2 linked regions of the Pelorhabdus rhamnosifermentans genome follow. The protein of the gene in region 2 interacts with the protein of the main gene of each other region in a pairwise test. Links are inferred from orthologs where the notes say so. Each region holds a gene or a part of one and is shown on either strand. Other genes may lie near its edges.

Region 1 (3,321 bases), on a different replicon or contig from region 2:
TGTAGTATTTCCACATGACTACACGTTAAGGCATCAACAAAGCTTGCCATCACACCTGGTACTTCACGCATGCCACCGCCCACAACAGAAACCTTGGCACAGTCTGGCAATAGCGTCACAGGAAAACCTAATTTAACTAATTTTTCTTCAGCGAGAGATGCTACTTCCGCGTTCACAGTAAACATAATTTGACCTGGATGAACATTAATCAAATCCACACTAATATTATTATTAGCCATAGCATGAAACACTTGTGATGCCGTTTGATGCGAAGCAGTCGATTCTACTTGAAGCGCTATTTGCACGATTTTTTCCAAATAAGTCACACCTGTTGCAATACGATCTGTTACAAGCGATGCTTCGCTATCACTTGTAGCCGGACTGGTAATCAAGGTTCCCGGAGCATCGCTAAAGGTTGATTTCACTATAAGAGGAATATTTTTTTGCATCGCAATTTCTACGGCACGCGGATGAATGACTTTGGCACCTTGATGAGCCATCTGGCAAACCTCACTATAGCTAATACAGTCCAGAATACGTGCATCTTCTACAATACGAGGATCAGCCGTCATAATACCGTCCACATCTGTATAGATTTCTACTGCTTCTGCATTTAAAGCTGCTCCTAAAGCTGCTCCTGTTGTATCACTGCCACCCCGGCCAAGCGTGGTAAAATCACCATCCACTGTTACGCCTTGGAAACCGCAGACAACAGGAACACGGCCCGCTTGAAGCAAATGGAGAATTTTAGAAGAATCAATCTTAATGATTCGGGCATTTGTAAAGTGATTGTCCGTAATAATTCCTGCTTGACCGCCTGTAAGCATGGTTGCGGCTACACCAGCCCCTTGCAGCGTGGCTGCCATAACAGCAGCCGAAATAATTTCACCACAGCAAAGCAACGAGTCAATTTCCTTTTTTTCCGTCCGCTCATTCGTTTCCTTCAGTAATGAAAGAAGTGTATCTGTTGCATAGGGAGCCCCTTTTCGGCCCATAGCTGATACAACAACGACAGGTGTAAACCCCTCTTTTAGGGCTTGCTGGACTTTCTTGACAACTAATTGGCGCACTTCCTCCGTTGCAACAGAGGTACCACCAAATTTTTGGACAATTATCTGCATTGAACACACACCTCAGACTAATTGATGTTGAATCATATACTCAGCAATTTGCAGCGCGTTAAGTGCAGCACCTTTACGAATCTGATCACCTGTTACCCAAAGATTCAGACCATGTTGGACGGATCTATCAGGTCTTACGCGACCGACAAATACTTCATCCTTATTAGATGTAAAGAGCGGCATAGGATAAATTTGTTCAGCAGGATTATCTTCCACAATGACGCCGGGAAACTGAGCGAGTACTTCTTTGGCTTCTGCTGCTGAAAGAGGACCGGAGAGTTCAAGATTAATGGATTCAGAATGGCTGCGATACACTGGAACGCGAACTGTTGTTGCTGTTATCCCTATAGTATAGTCATTAAGAATCTTATGTGTTTCATGTACCATCTTCATTTCTTCCTTGGTATAATCATCCTCAACAAATACATCAATATGAGGCAATATATTAAAAGCAATCTGATAATGTTTTGGTAGTGATGCACTAGGCAAAATATTCGCTTCGACAGGGCGATTTTCTAGGACAGCTTTCGTTTGTTCTGTTAATTCGTTGATGCCTTCTTTTCCTGCGCCAGACACTGCCTGATAAGTCGAAACAACAATCCTTTTAATTTTCACTTTATCATAAATTGGTTTTAAGGCCATTAACATAATAATGGTGGAACAATTCGGATTAGCAATAATACCTTGATGTGCAGCGATAGCTTCAGGATTGACTTCTGGAACAATGAGCGGCACATTCGGGTCCATACGAAAAGCACTAGAATTATCAATAACAACAGCGCCAGCTTTTACAGCAGCTGGAGCAAAAGTTTTACTGGCTGATCCGCCGGCAAACAAAGCAATATCAATATCTTTAAAAGACTCTGTTGTGGCTTCTTCTACGGTATAAGTTTTTCCCATAAAGTCGATTTCTTTACCAGCCGAACGTTTCGATGCTAATAATTTTAAGTTCTCAAAAGGAAATTTACGTTCTTCAATTAATGTTAAGAACTCCTGTCCCACTGCGCCTGTTGCACCAAGAATAGCTACATTGGATTTTTTCATCATGTCACTCTCCACATCTCAAAATTTAATCATGCTTCTTATTTATGTTTATCAGTTCAATCGCATTAATCTAAAAGATTTTCCAGTCCACACATAAGGCCCTGGATAGAGGATGCCTTGCGACAAGCAAGCGTTACGCCAGGCATAAATGATTCCCTTGAAATGGAATCATGACGAATCGTCAAGGTTTGACCTAAGCCACCAAAAATCACTTCTTGGTTGGCTACATAACCAGGTAAACGCACACTATGTATAGGAATACCTGCAAAATTCCCACCCCGACTACCAGGTAGCTTTTCTTTTTCATCAGGATGACCTTGGCGCAGAGTACCACGTACTTCAGCAATCAATTCAGCTGTACGCAGCGCCGTTCCAGACGGAGCATCCAATTTTTGATCGTGATGAAGCTCAATAATTTCAACATGTGGTAAATATTTGGCCGCCTGAACGGACATTTGCATGAGCAAAATGGCCCCAATGGCAAAATTAGGCGCAATCAAAGCCCTTCCTTGTAATTTCTGACATAATTCTTTTACTTCTGCAACATCTTGCGTTGAAAGACCAGTTGTTCCTACGATAGGACATACGCCTTGCTGCAGAGCCAAGCGAATGTTTTTCATAACAGAACTGGGACTGGTAAAATCGACCATGACTTCAGCATGACTTGCTTTTATAACCTCAACGAGATCAGTACCAATTTTAATACCAACCGCAGCTTTTCCAATTACTGTACCCACATCTGTTCCTGCATTTTTTACATCCACGGCGCCTACTAATTCAAGTGCATCGTCATTAAGGACTGCCCTCATAACTTCTTGGCCCATGCGTCCACATGCACCACTTACCATAACCTTTACTTTATTCATAATTCACCTCCATAGAATAAAAAATCAGCCAGTTACATGCACCGGCTGATTATTTTTCGAAACACTATAAAGCAACAAAACAACAATCACAAGGAACTGTGTTTTTTGCCTCTGCTGAACATAGCGCTCCACCAAAACAATCATTGGTGACAGTCTCATACCTGTTCGGTATAAAACCAGTATGGCAAATTTGGTATTTACGCACACTTCGGCAATGAACCCTTTCCTTTCAGATCATAGATACCACTCTTCCTGAAAGTACTGATGTTCCCTGCACCTCTATATCATAG
Region 2 (8,575 bases):
TTCTTTGGCTCATAAACTTTCTCTTCAGTTATCATCGGTAAGAAAGTCAAATAAATTGCCTTATTTGCGTCCGGATGGTAAAACACAGGTTACTGTGGAATATGTTGATGGCAAGCCAAAACGGATTGATACCATTGTTATTTCGACTCAGCACGGACCTGAAGTGGACTTAAAAACGATTGAGGAAGATCTTGTTGCTCATGTGATTAAACCGATTGTTCCGAGTGAATTACTTGATAATGATACGAAATATTATATTAATCCAACAGGCCGTTTTGTTGTGGGGGGGCCTCAGGGGGATTGTGGGCTGACAGGCCGGAAAATTATTGTTGATACTTATGGCGGGATGGCTCGTCATGGCGGCGGTGCTTTTTCAGGCAAGGATCCAACGAAGGTAGACCGCAGTGGTGCTTATGCTGCTCGTTATGTGGCTAAAAATATTGTGGCAGGTGGTTTGGCTGATAAATGCGAAATTCAGCTTGCTTATGCCATTGGTGTTGCTCAGCCTGTTTCTATTTTAGTTGAAACATTTGATACAGGTAAAGTGGATGATGCTGTTATTGTAGCGCTTGTGAAGAAACATTTTGATTTGCGTCCAGCAGGAATTATTAAAATGCTTGATTTGCGCCGTCCTATTTATCGTCAGACAGCAGCTTATGGACATTTTGGTCGCAATGATCTAAATCTGCCTTGGGAGAAGACAGATAAAGCGGCTATTCTTCGGCAGGAAGCAGGTTTGTAAACTTTTTTTCGATAGAAAACTTCTTGTGCGGTCATACTAATAACACGTTTATGATTGATTTTGAAGTACGAAGAGTAGTAAAAATTGCTTATTGTTGACAGGAGATGATAACATGAAAGTTCGTTTTTCGTCACCACGAAATCACAAGATAAGGCGTTTTTTCAAACGATCTCCCATGGATACAGGTTATGATGATTGGTTGCCTGATGAACAAGATGCAAACTGCTTTTCAGACAAAACGGAGTTTTTAGCAGGGATCGATGATTTTTTGGCGAAATAAAAATAAGTAATTTATTTTAAGTAAGGAGGCTATTTTTAGTCTCCTTACTTTTTATTGAGTGGTGAAAGTATGACGAAGGTAGCCGAAGTATTTGTGAATATTACAGCAAAGTCACTTGACAAGGCTTTTACCTATTTAATTCCGGGACATCTCAAGGTGACAGTGGGGTGTCGTGTTGTTGTGCCCTTTGGACCTAGGCGGGTTGAGGGTTTTGTCTTGGATGTTAAGGATACGGTAGTAGAGCATGATTCGTTAAAATTCATTTTATCCTCTTTAGATGAAAGCCCTTGGTTTGATTCTGCCATGATTGCAACAGCTCATGCTATTGCTGATTATTATTTATGTTCCTTATCGGATGCTTTACGTCTCTTTATTCCGGGTAAAAGTGGTATTACATCCAAATCAGGCTATGTTTTGAATGAAAAGTTATCTGATTCAGAGAGATCTATGCTGCTAACTGAACTGGGTGATGAACAACAAAAGCTTTTTCAGCTTATTGCCAGCCAGAAATTTGTGACTCAAAAAGACTTGGAGCGACAGGGGATAGGCAAAGGGAATGCCATAAAGGGGCTTATTGATAAAGGATTAGTGTCTGTGAAAATTCTTACAGTCAAAAAGGCCTCAATTAAAACGGAAAAGGTAGTTACTCTTTGTTTAGACCTGGACAAACTTCAGGATGTTGACTTGTCTCATAAACCAGCGCAGCAAAAACTTCTCACGCTACTTAAAGCGCATAGCTATTCATGGAAAGAATTGAAACAGCAAGGTATTCAACTGGCTACAGCCAAAAAGCTTGTCCAAGCCGGACTGATTGAGATGCAGGAAATCCAAGTTTTACGGAATAGTTATCATAAGCCACAGCAAGATGCTGCGCCACCTTGTTATACAGTTGAGCAGCAAGCTGTTCTTGAAAAAATTATTCCGACAATTCAGGCTGGAAAGTTCAAAACCTTTTTACTGCATGGTGTGACAGGTAGCGGCAAAACAGAAGTCTATCTTGCCGCAGCGGCTGCAGCTCGTAAGCAAGGTAAACAAGTCATTGTCCTTGTCCCGGAAATTGCTCTCACTGGGCAAATTGTTCGGCGCTTTCAAGCAAGATTTGGTGATGATGTGGTTGTCATTCATAGCCGTTTAAGCTTAGGTGAACGATTTGATGGTTTTCAGCGAATGAAAGAAGAAAGTGCGGGGATTGTGATTGGTGCTCGCTCGGCGTTATTTGCGCCCGCTCATTATTTAGGACTGATTATTCTTGATGAAGAGCATGAGTTTACGTATAAACAAGAAGAAACACCTCGCTATCATGCCCGGACAGTCGCTGTCTTTCGCGCTTCCAAGACAGGCGCAACGGTTATTTTGGGGAGCGCGACTCCGTCCTTGGAAAGTTTTTATGAAGCCGAGCAGGGGCATTATCAATTGCTATCTTTAACGAAACGCATTGATGGCTCTGTTATGCCGCACGTGACTGTTGTGGATTTGGCAGCGAAGATGAAAGAAGGAAAGCGTTCTATCATTTCTGATGAGTTGGCTGAGTTACTTGTTCGTACAGTCAGCCACAAGCAGCAAGCCATCGTTTTGATTAATCGACGCGGTTATTCCACGTTTGTTTTGTGCCGGGAATGTGGTCATGTTATTCGCTGCCCCCATTGTGCCATTGCCTTGGTTTATCATGCTGTAGGAAAACAATTGAAATGTCATTATTGCCGCCAGACTTTTCCTTTGCCTGATGTTTGTCCAGCCTGTCAGAGTCGTTATATTAAATATTTTGGGACAGGAACTCAAAAGGTCGAAGAAGAACTTGTGAGGTTATTGCCTGAGGCTCAAATTGTGCGGATGGACCAGGATACGACAGCAAGAAAATTTGCGCATGATCAGATATTAACGGACTTTGCCAAGGGGAAACAGGATGTACTGCTTGGGACACAGATGGTTGCTAAGGGGCATGATATTCCCAATGTTACTGCAGTAGGGGTTATTTCAGCTGATACAGCGCTTAATTTGCCTGATTTTCGTTCAGCCGAACGAACCTTTGCCTTAATTACCCAAGCAGCCGGCCGGGCTGGACGGGGAACGAAGGCCGGGGAGGTTGTTGTGCAAACCTATAATCCTGAGCACTATGCAATTTCTTGTGCTGCCGGACATGATTATGAGGGCTTTTATCAAGAAGAAATCAAATTTCGTCGTGAACTGGATTATCCGCCTTTTTGCCATATTGTGAAGATGATTTGGCAGGGCATGCAAGAAGGGCCACTACGTAAAGAGGTGGATCAGGCTGTTTTGGCTTTCAAGAACGTTTTACCGGAAAACAGCGGGGAGATACTAGGTCCTGTCGCTGCCCCGGTGGCAAAGATCCAGGATGTCTACCGCGTTATCGTGCTTGTGAAGACACATCATTTAGGGAATGTTCGGAAAGCGATTAGACAACTTAATTTTCACCATCAAAGCAATGTAAGCGTGGATGTCGATCCTGTTAGCCTCATGTAATGGAGTCGACACTCCCATTAGATTTTTTATTTATTTTATGCTAAAATTGTGTAAAGATTTAACATTCGATCATAGGAGGTAGCGTAATGGCTATTCTAGAAATAAAAAAAGCCGGAGATAAGATATTAAAAGAGCAGGCAAAAGAAGTGGCTCGTGTTGATAAGCGTATGAAACAACTGCTAGATAATATGGCTGAAACCATGTATGATGCCGATGGTGTCGGACTGGCTGCGCCGCAAGTGGGGCAGTCGCTCAGACTAGTTGTCATTGATGTGGGCGAAGGCCTTGTGGAGCTGATTAATCCCCAAATTACCAGCGGCGAAGGGGAAGAAAAGGCTTTGGAAGGCTGTCTCAGCGTGCCTGGCGTTTATGGCGAAGTAAAACGTTATAGTAAGGTGACTGTAGAGGCTCTTAATCGTCAGGGCAAAAAAGTAAAATATACGGGTACAGAATTGCTTGGACGTGCTTTTCAACACGAAATTGATCATTTGGAAGGTATTTTATTTATTGATAAGGCCGAATCTATTGTTACAGCACAGAAAGGTGAGGCGCATGAATAGTAAGCCTTTAAAGGTTATTTTTATGGGTACGCCTGATTTTGCTGTGCCCTGTTTGGAACAACTTGCTAAAAGTCCTTTGACTGATGTTGTGGCTGTCGTGAGTCAGCCTGATCGTCCGAAAGGGCGAGGGCAGAAGCTCGTTTTTACGCCTGTAAAGGAATGTGCCGTCAAGTTTAATATTCCAGTATTGCAGCCGGAAAAAGTGAAAGATGCCGCAGTGATTGACAAGCTAGCGGATTTTCAGCCTGATTTAATTGTCGTTGTTGCCTTTGGACAATTGTTGTCGCCAACCTTATTGGCATTGCCGCGTTTGGGCTGTATCAATGTTCATGCGTCGCTACTTCCAAAGTATCGGGGTGCAGCGCCTATTCATTGGGCCATTATGAATGGGGAAACGGAGACAGGCGTGACAACCATGTATATGGATAAAGGGATGGATACAGGGGATATGATTTTAACAGCCAAAACGGCCATTACACCAAATATGGTAACAGGTGAACTTCATGATAAGCTCATGCATCAAGGAGCTGAACTGCTTATGATGACAGTGGAGAAGCTGATAAATGGCACGGCACCGTGCACCAAGCAGGATGCGGACCAGGCGACATATGCGCCGCTTCTTAAACGTTCTATTGAACGGATTGATTGGAGTAGAACTGCGCAGGATATTCATAATAAAGTACGTGGCTTAAATCCCTGGCCGGGTGCATTTTGTCAAACAGAGAATTTTAGACTAAAAGTCTGGAAAACTGAGGTACTAGATACGGACACGCTTGGCGAGGCAGGTATGCTGATTGCGTGCACCGAACGGGGTTTTGTTGTTCAAACAGGTTCCGGTTTGTTGGAAGTCATCGAGGTTCAGCCAGCAAGCAAACGAAAAATGACTGCCCAGGAATGTATCTGTGGTTACTGCATTCATCCTGGCGATTTGATGGGGTAGAGGTGTGAGTTTATGCTGGAAGTGGTGAGTCGACCACAAAAAAGACTGTTTTTAGTGTTGATCCTGGTCAGTTTGCTCATTGCTGGTTTTTTCAGTTACTGGCTATGGAAAATTAGCATACCTGGTTTAGCCGTGATTAGTAGTTATCTGCCTTGGATGATTGGCCTAGTGCTTGGCACTATTTTATTGATCATTATGGCGGGTGTGACAGGCATTGTTTTGGCTATTATGGGATTTCGCACGCCGCGCTTTTTTCAGGGGATTGCTTGGTCGGCTATTAATATGTTATTTCCCATGACAATTACGATCGGTAAACTATTTGATGTGGACAAGGAACGGATTGAACGCTCGTTTATTGAATTGAGTAATCATTTAATTCGGCAAAAACATATTATTGTCAAGCCGGAACAACTGCTTATTTTAACGCCTCACTGTATTCAACAGGAAAATTGTCCACATAAAGTTACGAAAACCATTACGAATTGTCGTCGTTGTGGTGCTTGTCAAGTAGGTGACTTAGCTGCTTTAGCGGAATATTATGGTGTCCATTTGGCCATTGTTACAGGCGGAACTTTGGCACGCAAGGTTGTGAAAACGATTCGTCCTCACGCTGTGCTTGCTATTGCCTGTGAACGGGATTTAACAAGCGGTATTCAAGATGTCTTTCCTTTACCTGTCATTGGTGTTTTAAATCAGCGACCTTGCGGTCCTTGTTGTAATACGCGTGTTGATATGACACTTGTCGAACAAACAGTGCAAAAATTTTTAGGCCAAAGCCGAGTGGAGTAATCAAATGAAAGCAAGAGAAATTGCCTTACACATTGTCAATGAAGTAGAAAATAATGGGGCTTACGCCAATATTGTTTTGGCAAAAAGTTTAACGGCCCATCAGTTAAGTGATCAAGATCGCCGTTTTGTAACAGAACTTGTGTATGGCACAGTAAGGTCCAAAGAAACGATTGATTATTTTCTAAAAAAATTTATTAGTCGAGGACTGGCTAGTTTGTCGCCTGTCATTTTAAATATTTTGCGCCTTGGGGTGTACCAACTCGTGTTTTTGACGAAAGTCCCCGTCTCTGCTGCTTGCAATCAGTCAGTAGAATTGGCTAAAAAATATGGCCATGCCGGCACGGTGAAATTTGTGAATGGTGTACTGCGCAATATGGCTCGTCACGAGGAAAAACTGACTTATCCGGATAAACAGCAGGACCCTGTGCGGTATCTGTCCCTTGTCTATTTTCATCCCGCGTGGATGGTAGAAAGGTGGCTGAAACGCTTTAGTTTTGATGAAACAGAGGCTTTATGCCAGGCCAATAATGAGATTTTACCACTGAGCCTCAGGACGAATACGCTTAAAATTGATCGGATAGCACTGTTAGAGAGATTAAGAGCCGAGGGAGTCATTTGCGAGGCAGCGCCGCTTGTTCCTGAGGGCATTCTTTGTTCAAAACATCCGTCATTAGGCAGTTTAGCTTCCCTCAAAGAGGGGCTGTTTCAGGTACAGGATTTGAGTTCGATGCTTGTGGCCCATGTACTTGATCCAAAACCAGGTGAATATATTATTGATGCTTGCAGCGCGCCAGGGGGAAAAAGCACTCATATGGCGGCGTTGATGAAAAATCGCGGGCGTATTTTAGCTATTGATCTTTATGAGCACAAACTCGCTTTGATTAAGCAAAATGCGCAGCGCTTAGGCATGGATATGATTGAAACGCGCGCTCTTGATGCGACAGATTTGGTAGCCGCTCATGTGGGGCAGGCTGACAGGGTCCTCGTTGATGCACCTTGTTCCGGTCTGGGGATTTTACGGCACAAGGCAGATGCCAGATGGCGCAAAAGTGAAGCTTTGCTGATGGAGCTTCCTCCTTTGCAGATAGCTATTTTAGAGAGTGCCGCCAAGTGTCTTAAAGGGAACGGCATCCTTGTTTATAGCACTTGTACGATTGAACCGGAAGAAAATGGTGATGTTGTACAGAAATTTTTAGCGGCTCATCCTGAATTTGTATTAGAAGAGACTGGTCGCTATCTTCCTTGCCCTGTACCTGGCTTTTTTGTCCAGTATTTACCACATAAGGATCATCAGGATGGCTTTTTTATTGCGCGTATGCGCCTGAAAGCTTAAGGACAGGGAGGAGGCTGAAATTTTGGGAGTTAATTTATTTGGTTTATCGGCTCAGGAAATCGCGGAGGTTATTGCGCCTTATGGGCTAAAGGCTTTTCGCGGGAAACAAATTGCTAAAGGAATGTATCAACGGTTTCTGGCTGACTTTCAGGATATGACGGATCTGAGTAAAGCAGATCGTGCTTTACTTAGTGAACATTTTTCAATTGATACGGTGACCGTGAAAGCGGAGCAACATTCGAAAGACGGAAAAACAAGCAAATATTTATTGGCCTTTGTTGGTGGTGATTGCGTAGAAACAGTACTCATGCGTCAACCTTATGGCAATAGTATCTGTATTTCTACCCAAGTAGGGTGTGCCATGGGATGTTTATTTTGTGCTTCGACTTTAAATGGACTTGTACGGAATTTAACAGTAGGCGAGATATTGGCGCAGGTAGTTTTTATGCAACAACAACTTGCAGTGGCGCAGCAAAAAGTCGATACGATTGTTGTCATGGGTTCAGGTGAGCCTTTGCACAACTATGATCATTTAGTTCAGTTTTTGAAACTTTGTCATGAAGACTATGTCTTTCATTTGGGATACCGTCATATTACGGTGTCTACAGCAGGCATTGTGCCGAAAATTTATGCTCTTGCCAAAGAGCAACTTCCTGTAACTCTATCAATTTCGCTTCATGCTCCGACTGATGAGCTTCGTTCACGCCTCATGCCTGTGAATAGGCGATTTTCTCTTGCGGATCTTTTGACAGCAGGTGATGCTTATGCAATGGAGACTGGACGACGTGTTACTTATGAATACATCCTCATTGCTGGAGTCAATGACGGCGAGGAACAAGCTCGTCTGCTGGCAAAACTTATGAAAGGCAAGCTGGCTAATGTCAATTTGATTCCGGTAAATCCTGTTGTTGAGCGTGGGCTAGCGCGGCCGAAGGCTGAGCAAATGGAACGATTTGCTAAAGTTTTAGAAGAACGTCATATTACGGTGACGGTGAGACGAGAAATGGGTGGTGACATTCAAGCCGCTTGTGGTCAGCTTCGCCATCAGATTTTAGCAGGAAAAGACGTTAAATGATCTTGAATTTTTTGACTATGCGATAAAATTCGCATATAATGATTTATAAGTTACAAAATTTCGCATATTGGAGTGTCTGTTGTGAAATTTGTGCGCAATTTAGAGAATCTTTTTGAGAAATATATAGAAGGCTATTGTAATGCGAAATTTTCTGGCGATTTACAGCCAGCTGAAATTGCTAAACATGTGATTCGCGAAATGGAAAATAAACGTTCCATCGGAATTTCCAAGACTTATGTACCGAATCACTATTGTATCGCTCTTGGTACACATGATTATGAAAATCTTTTGCCTGTTGTGGCAGCGATTCAAGACGAGCTTTCCCAACATTTATTTGCAGCACTTGAGAGAAGGGGCTATACGATTTTAGGGCAG

The links.
Region 1: the proteins of def (region 2) and Ga0466249_RS14890 interact in binary tests that used the Escherichia coli proteins (3 or more experiments, as listed by UniProt). The link is inferred for Pelorhabdus rhamnosifermentans from one-to-one orthologs.

The regions. Positions count from the first base shown.
Region 1 is NZ_JAHGVE010000012.1:62,076-65,396, forward strand. Bases 150-3,039 are described here. They hold Ga0466249_RS14890 (aspartate-semialdehyde dehydrogenase), read right to left. Parts: upstream 2,166-3,039; coding sequence 1,134-2,165; downstream 150-1,133. Other genes in these bases: dapG (aspartate kinase), read right to left, coding at 150-1,121; dapB (4-hydroxy-tetrahydrodipicolinate reductase), read right to left, coding at 2,231-3,031. Outside these bases: more of dapG, read right to left, coding at 1-149.
Region 2 is NZ_JAHGVE010000004.1:88,397-96,971, forward strand. The notes cover bases 2,489-5,326. They hold def (peptide deformylase), read left to right. Parts: upstream 2,489-3,589; coding sequence 3,590-4,063; downstream 4,064-5,326. Other genes in these bases: priA (primosomal protein N'), read left to right, coding at 2,489-3,503; fmt (methionyl-tRNA formyltransferase), read left to right, coding at 4,056-5,003; Ga0466249_RS06535 (DUF116 domain-containing protein), read left to right, coding at 5,016-5,326. Also shown: metK (methionine adenosyltransferase), read left to right, coding at 1-742; Ga0466249_RS06515 (hypothetical protein), read left to right, coding at 855-1,022; more of priA, read left to right, coding at 1,092-2,488; more of Ga0466249_RS06535, read left to right, coding at 5,327-5,792; 16S rRNA (cytosine(967)-C(5))-methyltransferase RsmB, read left to right, coding at 5,797-7,125; dual-specificity RNA methyltransferase RlmN, read left to right, coding at 7,148-8,200; Ga0466249_RS27095 (FHA domain-containing protein), read left to right, coding at 8,282-8,575. UniProt on the Escherichia coli protein: Removes the formyl group from the N-terminal Met of newly synthesized proteins. Requires at least a dipeptide for an efficient rate of reaction. N-terminal L-methionine is a prerequisite for activity but the enzyme has broad specificity at other positions.